Regions from separate parts of the Priestia sp. FSL P4-0332 genome, predicted to be linked through region 1. Evidence: a T-box and tRNA genes for the amino acid it is inferred to sense, from the RefSeq annotation. Region 1 holds a T-box; the other holds one or more tRNA genes.
The links. A T-box is a leader RNA that pairs with one kind of tRNA and senses whether it is charged. The one in region 1 lies ahead of ileS (isoleucine--tRNA ligase), so its partner is inferred to be a tRNA-Ile.

Region 1 (4,542 bases):
CATCCATTTTGTTACCTGATCAATAAGTATAACAGCTAAAGCGATAAGATAATAAAACACAAACGTTTTCCTCCCGCAATAAAATCAAACGAATCCATACTAAAGCATTTTAGCACATAATTCATTTTTTTTCTCGCTTCTCACCATAAAACAAATAAATCTTCGTTTGTGCGGGCCGTCGGCATTACTTTTAATTTATGAATAGACATCACTTCGCCAGTTAGTTCATCAATTCCGAACGCACCAACGTCAAGCTTTGCTAACGCGTGTTCTACATCTTTTAAATCTGCTTTAATCATTTCTATTACATAACGTTCCTTTTCATCTATATAACCAGATTGTTCTGTAGCATATCTCACTAGGCGATCTTGTAATTCTTCTTTAATAAGAGCTAATTCCTGTCCAATGGAAAGATAATTTTCATACATGCAAACGCCTCCTGTGCTGATAAGATGAAGTATTAATGATGTTAGGTTTACCGAGTTTTCCATCGAATCTACAACACAAGTTTTTCCTAAGGCTTTAAATGCTTTATACCATTGTATTTGGGAATTTCGTACAGCAAAAAACACGCCCAAAAAGGACGTGTTTTTGTTAATTACTGCTGAACGTAGTGATTTTTTACAACATCCGCACAGCGTGTACATAAGGTCGGGTGATCTTGATCTTCGCCAACTGTTGGTGATACAACCCAGCAGCGCTCACACTTCTCACCTTCTGCTTTACTTACAACAATTGAAGCATAGCTGAATTTTTGTGCTTCAGCAGGTGCTTCACCTTCCGCTACCTCAAGATCTGAAACGATGAAGAGTTGACCTACATTTTCAGAAATAGATGCTAACAGTTCTTTCGTATCTGCTGTTGGATACAGCGTTAATTTTGCTTCTAAAGACTTACCGATTACTTTTTCATTACGAGCTTGTTCTAGCGCTTTTAATACTTCATCACGAAGCTCCATGAATGCATCCCATTTTTCTACTAATTGATCTGCTCCTTCGATTTCTTGAACCTCTGGCATATCAACTAGCTGCACGCTTTCTTCCGTTACATTTGGAATGTGAACCCATACTTCGTCTGCTGTATGAGAAAGAATTGGAGACACTAATTTCGTTAACGATAATAACGTTTCATAAAGGACCGTTTGAATGCTGCGACGCTCTACATTATTTTCTGCTTCGATGTACAATACATCTTTTGCAAAGTCTAAGTAGAATGAACTCATATCAATTGTACAGAAATTATGCACTGCGTGATAAATGCTTGAGAATTCATATGAATCATAAGATTTTTTCACTTTATCAATTAATTTGTTCAGCTTCACAAGCATGTAGCGGTCTACTTCACGAAGGTCTTCAACGGCTACAGCATCAGTTGTTGGATTAAAGTCCGCTAAGTTTCCTAGTAAGAAACGGAACGTGTTGCGGATTTTACGATATACTTCTGCTACTTGTTTTAAAATGTTATCAGATACACGAACATCAGCTTGGTAATCTACAGAAGCTACCCATAAACGTAAAATATCTGCACCTAGTTGTTTCATTACTTTTTCTGGAATTACAACGTTTCCTAATGACTTACTCATTTTGCGACCTTCACCGTCTAAAGCAAACCCGTGGCTAAGTACCCCTTTATAAGGTGCTTCACCCGTTACAGCTACACTTGTAGAAAGACTTGAATTAAACCAGCCGCGATATTGGTCAGAACCTTCTAAATACAAATCAGCCGGACGCTGTAAGTCTTCACGCTCTTCAAGAACAGCTTGATGTGAAGAGCCAGAGTCAAACCATACGTCCATGATGTCTGTTTCTTTTGTGAAGCGGCCATTTGGGCTTCCTTCATGAGTAAAGCCTTCTGGAAGCAAGTCTTTTGCTTCACGCTCAAACCATACGTTTGATCCATGCTCTCTAAATAGATTTGATACGTGTTCGATTGTTTCATCCGTAATGATTGGCTCATCATTTTCAGCATAAAATACCGGAATCGGAACGCCCCATGCACGTTGACGAGAAATACACCAGTCTCCGCGGTCACGCACCATGTTATAAAGTCGCGTTTCACCCCAAGTAGGCACCCATTTTGTTTTTTCTACTGCTTTTAATAAATCTTCACGGAAATCTTTAATAGACGCAAACCACTGTGCCGTTGCACGGAAAATTGTTGGTTTCTTTGTACGCCAGTCATGTGGGTATGAGTGGGTAATGAAACTTAATTTTAACAGCGCGCCTTCTTCTTCTAGTTTGTCTGTAATCGGCTTATTCGCTTTATCATAGAATAATCCTTCAAATCCTGGCGCCTCATTCGTCATATGACCCTTACTGTCGACTGGACAAAGAACTTCCAAACCGTATTTTTGACCAACGATAAAGTCGTCTTCCCCGTGTCCCGGTGCTGTATGAACACACCCAGTACCAGCATCGGTTGTTACGTGATCGCCAAGAACAACTAAAGAATCGCGCTTGTAGATTGGATGCTCAGCTACTACACGCTCAAGTTCTGAACCTTTTACCGTACGAAGCGTCTTATAGTCAGCCCATTCAATTTCTTTAGCAACTGTTTCAATCAGTTCAGTTGCCACTACATATTTCGCTCCATCTGCTTCAACTACGCTGTACTGAAGCTCAGGATTGACAGCAATCCCTTGGTTAGCTGGCATTGTCCATGGTGTTGTCGTCCAAATGATGAATTTTTCATCTTGTTCAAGCACACCTTTACCATCTTTTACGTTAAACGCTACGTAAATAGAAGCTGAACGCTTGTCATAGTATTCGATTTCCGCCTCTGCTAAAGCAGACTCACTTGAAGGGGACCAGTACACAGGTTTTAACCCTTTGTAGATGTAGCCTTTTTTCGCCATGTCACCAAACACTTTGATTTGCTGCGCTTCGTACTGTGGCTGAAGCGTTACATATGGATTATCCCAATCTCCGCGTACGCCTAAACGCTTGAACTGCTCACGCTGGCCGTTTACTTGTTCCCAAGCATACTGTTCACAAAGCTTACGGAACTCAGCTACCGTCATTTCTTTGCGGTTTACTTTTTTATTTTTTGTTAAAGCTGTTTCAATTGGCAAACCGTGTGTATCCCAGCCTGGTACATAAGGTGCGCAGAAGCCTGACATCGACTTATAGCGAACGATAAAATCTTTTAAAATTTTATTTAATGCATGTCCCATGTGAATATCGCCATTCGCATATGGAGGTCCATCATGCAGGACAAATAGCGGACGGCCTTCCGTACGTTTTTGTACTTTTTCATAAATATTCATTTCAGCCCACTGTTCTTGCATTTTAGGCTCGCGGTTCGGTAAATTTCCACGCATCGGAAATTCAGTTTTTGGCATCAATAATGTATCTTTATATTCCATGTTTTACCCTCCAAAAAAAACGTAAATTTCATATCTTTTTGTACCATAACAAAAAGACCTCCTCATCCCAAAAAGGGACGAGAAGGCCTCCCGCGGTACCACCCTAGTAGATTTGCTGCACGCAAATCCTCTTTGCATTCGTAACGTGAATAAACCGCCACTGCTTACTATCATCAGTTCAGCAATGGTACTCTAGGGTGATTTTCACTTTTTTGTTTGTTATCGAGCTCACACCATCCTCGATTCGCTTTGACAAACTAAAAAAGCTACTGTCCCTGTCTCCGTACTGTTAGATATGAAATTTCATCTGTTACCAAATTATATGACAACAAAACGTGAGAAGTCAAGATGATGTCTTGACTAGTCAATTTTTTCTTCTAGCGCTGGCATCTCATAATCCATCAACTGATCCCAGTCGTCGCTGTTTAACATTTCAAGCTGTGCTTCGATTAACATTTTGAAACGTGTTCTAAATACTTTAGACTGCTTTTTCGTCTCCTCAATGTCCATCGCAATTTTACGAGACTTAGACAGTGCTTCATTAATAATACGGTCCGCATTTTTTTCTGCTTCTTTTATAATGAGCTTCGCTTCTTTTTCAGCGTTTCGCTTCACATCTTCCGCTGCTTCTTGAGCAATTAAAATTGATTTATTTAACGTTTCTTCGATGTTAGTAAAATGTCCAAGACGATCTGTTAATTCAGATACTCTTCCTTCTAACTCCTTTTTATCACGCATTACCAGCTCATAGTCTTTAATTACTTGGTCAAGAAACTCATTTACTTCATCTTCATCATATCCGCGAAATCCGCGATTAAACTCTTTGTTATGAATATCCAAAGGGGTTAAAGGCATCTAGGCCACCTCCGTGTTGTCTCATTACGTCATTAGTAATGGTTTATTCGACATAATTTTAAAATTTCCTGCTAGTAGATTTCTTTATTTCTGCTTTCCTACAACAATTCGCCATTTTTCTTTTTTTGTTTTACCTTCAAGTGAAACGATACGACTTCTGCCGTGACCACGAAGTGACAAAATATCACCTTCATGACATTCAAAAGAAGGCTGTTCAATGACTTTAAAATTTACTTTTACCGCTCCATTTGCAATAAACGGCTGGACTTTTTGTCTTGATAAATTGTGAATGGTCGACAGCAAAACATCAAGCCTCATTGAAG
Region 2 (4,542 bases), 240 kb from region 1:
ACCTTTTTTCTTATAGGAACCCTTGTGACGAGCAACAAGTAAATGAAGAATGTTCCTATCCAGTAAAGAGAGCTATGTAGTGCTAGAGACAAAGAAAAAGCTTCAAAAAGCGTATAAAGCAGCGTGAAGGCTACCGTACTATAAGCGCTCAGTGCCCATAGCTGCTTGAAAGGAAGCTGCTTTTTAGTAATGAGTCCAATCAGTTTTCCAAGATAAGCAAGGCAGGTAATAGAAAGGAAGTTTAGTCCAGATGTTAATACGTACAGTAAAAGCATAGCGATAGGGACAAGTATGTATAAAGAAAATTTTTGTTCGTGAAGCAAGTTTAGCAGTTCATTTTTATCTTTATGATGCCAGTTTAGCAACTCATATGAATACGTTTGTGTTTGTGAATTAGTCGTGATGTAAATTCCATCCTTTAAAAAACCAATTGCATGAGCAGGGGAATGAAACCGTTCAATAGACTGTGAGGGGTTTAAGATAAAAGCGGTACCGTTTGCTTTTTTTGTGAAAGGTTGACTTGACGTAAGCTGTGAGTTTGAAATAGAAAAAGAAGGAACAGATTTCGGAAGATCTGTAGTAGCGATATGATAGCCGTTTACAATCGTCAAAGTCATAAAGAAAAATGTAGGCAGCAAAGAAATAAATGTTAAAAACAGCACAAAGCCAATTGTTTTATTCGTATGCTCAAAGCGAAGCGACCTTATTTTTTTGAAGGAAGTAAAACTCCATGCCATCTTTTTCAGCATGCTCATTGTAAAGCCTCCTCTTATTGAAGATTCTGATTATACCTTATTTTATAGCGAAAATTTAAGGTTTACAATAGATTTTAGAAACCGTTACCAATTACAATGATGCGGTGGAGCGTTTTGTCACAAGCACATCTTATGCGTATATGTACAGGTTTTGCCGTCATTGTTTTTGAGGATATTACGGGCAGCTTGAGGACCGTGCTGTTAATATTGCAGAGGTACACTCGAAAATCATTATTTGAAGAGGTATTCGAAAGTAAAATAAAGGAAGGACTCGTCGTGCAAGGTCTTTCTTTATAGGAGTGATTATTGTATGATAAATAGTAATAATAAAAAGGATAGGTGCGGGCATGGCTATTTTATGTTGGGCATTAATTATCATTAGCTTTGTTGTATCGTTTGTTGGGTTGGTTTATCCTATCATCCCAAGCGTGCTATTTGTAGCTCTAGGATTTGTTATATACGGTTTATTTTATGATTTTAGCTCCTATAGCTGGTTATTTTGGGTGATACAAGGATTGTTAGTTGTCGCACTTTTTTTAGCAGACTATATAGCTAATATTATTGGTGTGAAAAAATTCGGAGGCACTAAAGCAGGTGTTTGGGGAAGTACAGTTGGGCTACTTGTGGGTCCGTTTGTCATTCCGGGATTTGGAATTATTTTAGGGCCGTTTATCGGAGCGATTGTAGGAGAACTGATTGTTCATCGGACCACAATTAGCAACGCAGTAAAAATTGGAGTAGGTTCGGTTATTGGCTTTTTTAGTGGCGCTATTTCAAAAGGATTTATTCAACTGCTGATGATTGCCTATTTTTTATACGCTGTTTTAAAATAATATATTGACTTTAGGCTAGAAACATGTTAAATTTTTAATGTCGCTAGTAAATGTTATATTGTTCCACAGTAGCTCAGTGGTAGAGCTATCGGCTGTTAACCGATCGGTCGTAGGTTCGAGTCCTACCTGTGGAGCCATGGCGGTGTAGCTCAGCTGGCTAGAGCGTACGGTTCATACCCGTGAGGTCGGGGGTTCGATCCCCTCCGCCGCTATTTTCCAATTTGCGTTTGTGACATACATAATTCATATTGTTCCACAGTAGCTCAGTGGTAGAGCTATCGGCTGTTAACCGATCGGTCGTAGGTTCGAGTCCTACCTGTGGAGCCATGTGGACCCTTAGCTCAGCTGGTTAGAGCAGACGGCTCATAACCGTCCGGTCGCAGGTTCGAGTCCTGCAGGGTCCACCATTTATAGGGTTGGAGGAATACCCAAGTCCGGCTGAAGGGATCGGTCTTGAAAACCGACAGGGGTGTTAAAGCCCGCGGGGGTTCGAATCCCTCTTCCTCCGCCATACTATTGTCTATTCAAAGCTTCTTTTGAGAAAAAGAAGCTTTTTTTATGTTTAAAAGAATAGCGAATGGGAATTAGGTAAATATAAATCATGGATTAGGAACTTTTTATTTGAAACAGTAGGGTAAATTTGCTAATCTAAACGTATATGGTGCTTTTGCGCCAAAATGCTTACATATTTTGAAGGAGGAATTATTCATGGCTTACAAATTACCAGAACTACCTTATGCATACGATGCACTGGAACCACATATCGACAAAGAAACAATGAATATTCACCACACAAAACATCACAACACATATGTTACAAATCTAAACGCTGCTGTTGAAGGCAAAGCGGATTTAGAAAGCAAAAGTATTGAAGAGTTAATTTCAAACTTAGATGCTGTTCCTGAAGATATCCGTACAGCAGTACGCAATAACGGTGGCGGTCATGCGAACCACTCATTATTTTGGACAATCCTTTGCCCTAACGGCGGCGGTGCTCCAACTGGTGAATTAGCAGACGCTATCGCTAGCAAATTCGGCAGCTTTGATCAATTCAAAGAAGAATTTGCAAATGCAGCTAAAACTCGCTTCGGTTCTGGCTGGGCTTGGTTAGTTGTAAACAACGGCGAATTAGAAGTAACAAGCACACCAAACCAAGATAGCCCATTAATGGAAGGCAAAACGCCAATTCTTGGTCTAGACGTTTGGGAGCACGCTTACTACTTAAATTACCAAAACCGCCGTCCAGATTACATTTCAGCATTCTTTAATGTTGTAAAATGGGACGAAGTTGCTAAGCGTTACGACGCTGCAAAATAAGCTGAAGACGTATTTAAGAGCCAGTAAAGTAATTATTACCTTTACTGGCTTTTTTGTTTTCCAATTCTTTTACATATCTCCTTTTCTTTTTCACACACTAGGTGTAGAAGAGAAAAGGAGTTTTTTGATATGCCTTTATTAAAAAAAGTAGTTGGAGATGTAGAAGTTAGTAAAGATTTACTTTTGCTTTTAATTATAGGCGGTCTTTATGCCTTGGCTATTTCAATTTCCAATTCGTTTGTTAACATTTATCTGTGGAAACAATCAGGCGAATTTTCGGATCTCGCTATTTATAATTTAGCGGTAGTGGTGCTTCAGCCGCTTACGTTTATTTTAGCAGGTAAATGGGCCAAACGAATTGACCGGGTTGTGGTTTTAAGGTTAGGTGTATCTTTTTTAGCTGTTTTTTATATCGCTGTATTAGTCAGTGGAGCTAACGCAGCCGAGTATTTAGTATTGCTTGGTGGACTGCTGGGTATAGGATACGGCTTTTATTGGCTAGCTTTTAATGTGCTAACTTTTGAAATTACAGAACCTGATACAAGAGACTTTTTCAACGGATTTTTAGGGATCTTAAACTCTTTTGCAGGGATGATTGGTCCTTTAGGAGCGGGCTTTGTTATTTCCGCTTTGTATGAATCACTTGGGTATAAAATTGTGTTTGGTGTATCGCTGCTATTGTTTATCGGTGCCGTTGTGCTTAGTTTTTTTATTACAAGACGCGCAGCGGAAGGAGTATACAAATTTAAAGAAGTATGGGCTGAACGAAAAGTCAATAAAGACTGGAATCGAATATTGCAGGCTCATTTCTTTCAAGGGTTGCGTGAAGGTACGTTCATTTTTGTTGTATCCGTCATGGTATTTATTACGACGGGAAGTGAATTAGCTTTAGGAACATATGGACTGGTGAATTCAGCGGTTGCGTTTGTAGGATACTATGTTGCCTCAAGGTTTATTAAGCAAAAAAATCGCCTTCGGTTTATCTTCACAGGAGGCCTCCTTCTCTATGGAGCAGTCTTTTTGCTTATCTTTAACTTATCGTATCCAAAGTTAATTATATATGCTGTTTGTATTGCCATTGCCTATCCTATTTTGTTGGTTCCATTCATTTCTCTAACGTACGATGTGATTGGACGAGCAAAAGACGTTGTTTCAAAAAGAATTGAATACATTGTTGTCAGAGAAGTATTTCTGAATATCGGGCGCGTCGTTTCCATATCTTTATTTTTAATAGCTGTACTAATTTTTGATGAAGCAAAAAGTATTCCCATTTTATTAGCTATTGTTGGAGCAGGGCATACGATCATTTATTTTTGTGTGAGACATATCTCACAGCCTCTGCACAAAAAAGAAACGACTGTTACTCCTCCGGTATTAAATGAAGGAGACGGAGAGTCTCCAGCTTAGAGTGTTGTCAGCTCCTTCATTTGTACTATGGAAAATGCTTCGCTTTTCTTTTAGAATAAATACGTTGTGTAAATAGGCACCTGCCAGGTGTCTATTTATTTGCTAAATGTCTGATTTTATGGTGTTATGGTATATATGTTTTATAAAGTGTAGGTGTTGGTATGAAAAAGAAAAAAAGAAGAAAAAGTCACGTGCCTTTTCGTGTGAACTTACTTTTCTTGACCGTATTT

Region 2: it encodes a tRNA-Ile, which carries the amino acid that the T-box ahead of ileS (isoleucine--tRNA ligase) is inferred to sense. The anticodon was not compared.

Annotation. Positions count from the first base shown of each region.
Region 1 is NZ_JBBOUA010000001.1:4,148,426-4,152,967, forward strand. It holds gene lspA (signal peptidase II) at 1-60, opposite strand, end outside; gene MKY06_RS21740 (conjugal transfer protein TraR) at 141-428, opposite strand; gene ileS (isoleucine--tRNA ligase) at 599-3,364, opposite strand; T-box leader at 3,435-3,655, opposite strand; gene MKY06_RS21750 (DivIVA domain-containing protein) at 3,725-4,219, opposite strand; gene MKY06_RS21755 (YlmH family RNA-binding protein) at 4,304-4,542, opposite strand, start outside.
Region 2 is NZ_JBBOUA010000001.1:4,388,202-4,392,743, reverse strand. It holds gene MKY06_RS23055 (DUF1189 domain-containing protein) at 1-755, opposite strand, end outside; gene MKY06_RS23050 (DUF456 domain-containing protein) at 1,103-1,588, shown strand; tRNA gene MKY06_RS23045 (tRNA-Asn) at 1,651-1,725, shown strand; tRNA gene MKY06_RS23040 (tRNA-Met) at 1,727-1,800, shown strand; tRNA gene MKY06_RS23035 (tRNA-Asn) at 1,841-1,915, shown strand; tRNA gene MKY06_RS23030 (tRNA-Ile) at 1,919-1,995, shown strand; tRNA gene MKY06_RS23025 (tRNA-Ser) at 2,007-2,099, shown strand; gene sodA (superoxide dismutase SodA) at 2,297-2,905, shown strand; gene MKY06_RS23015 (MFS transporter) at 3,035-4,312, shown strand; gene MKY06_RS23010 (peptidoglycan D,D-transpeptidase FtsI family protein) at 4,474-4,542, shown strand, end outside.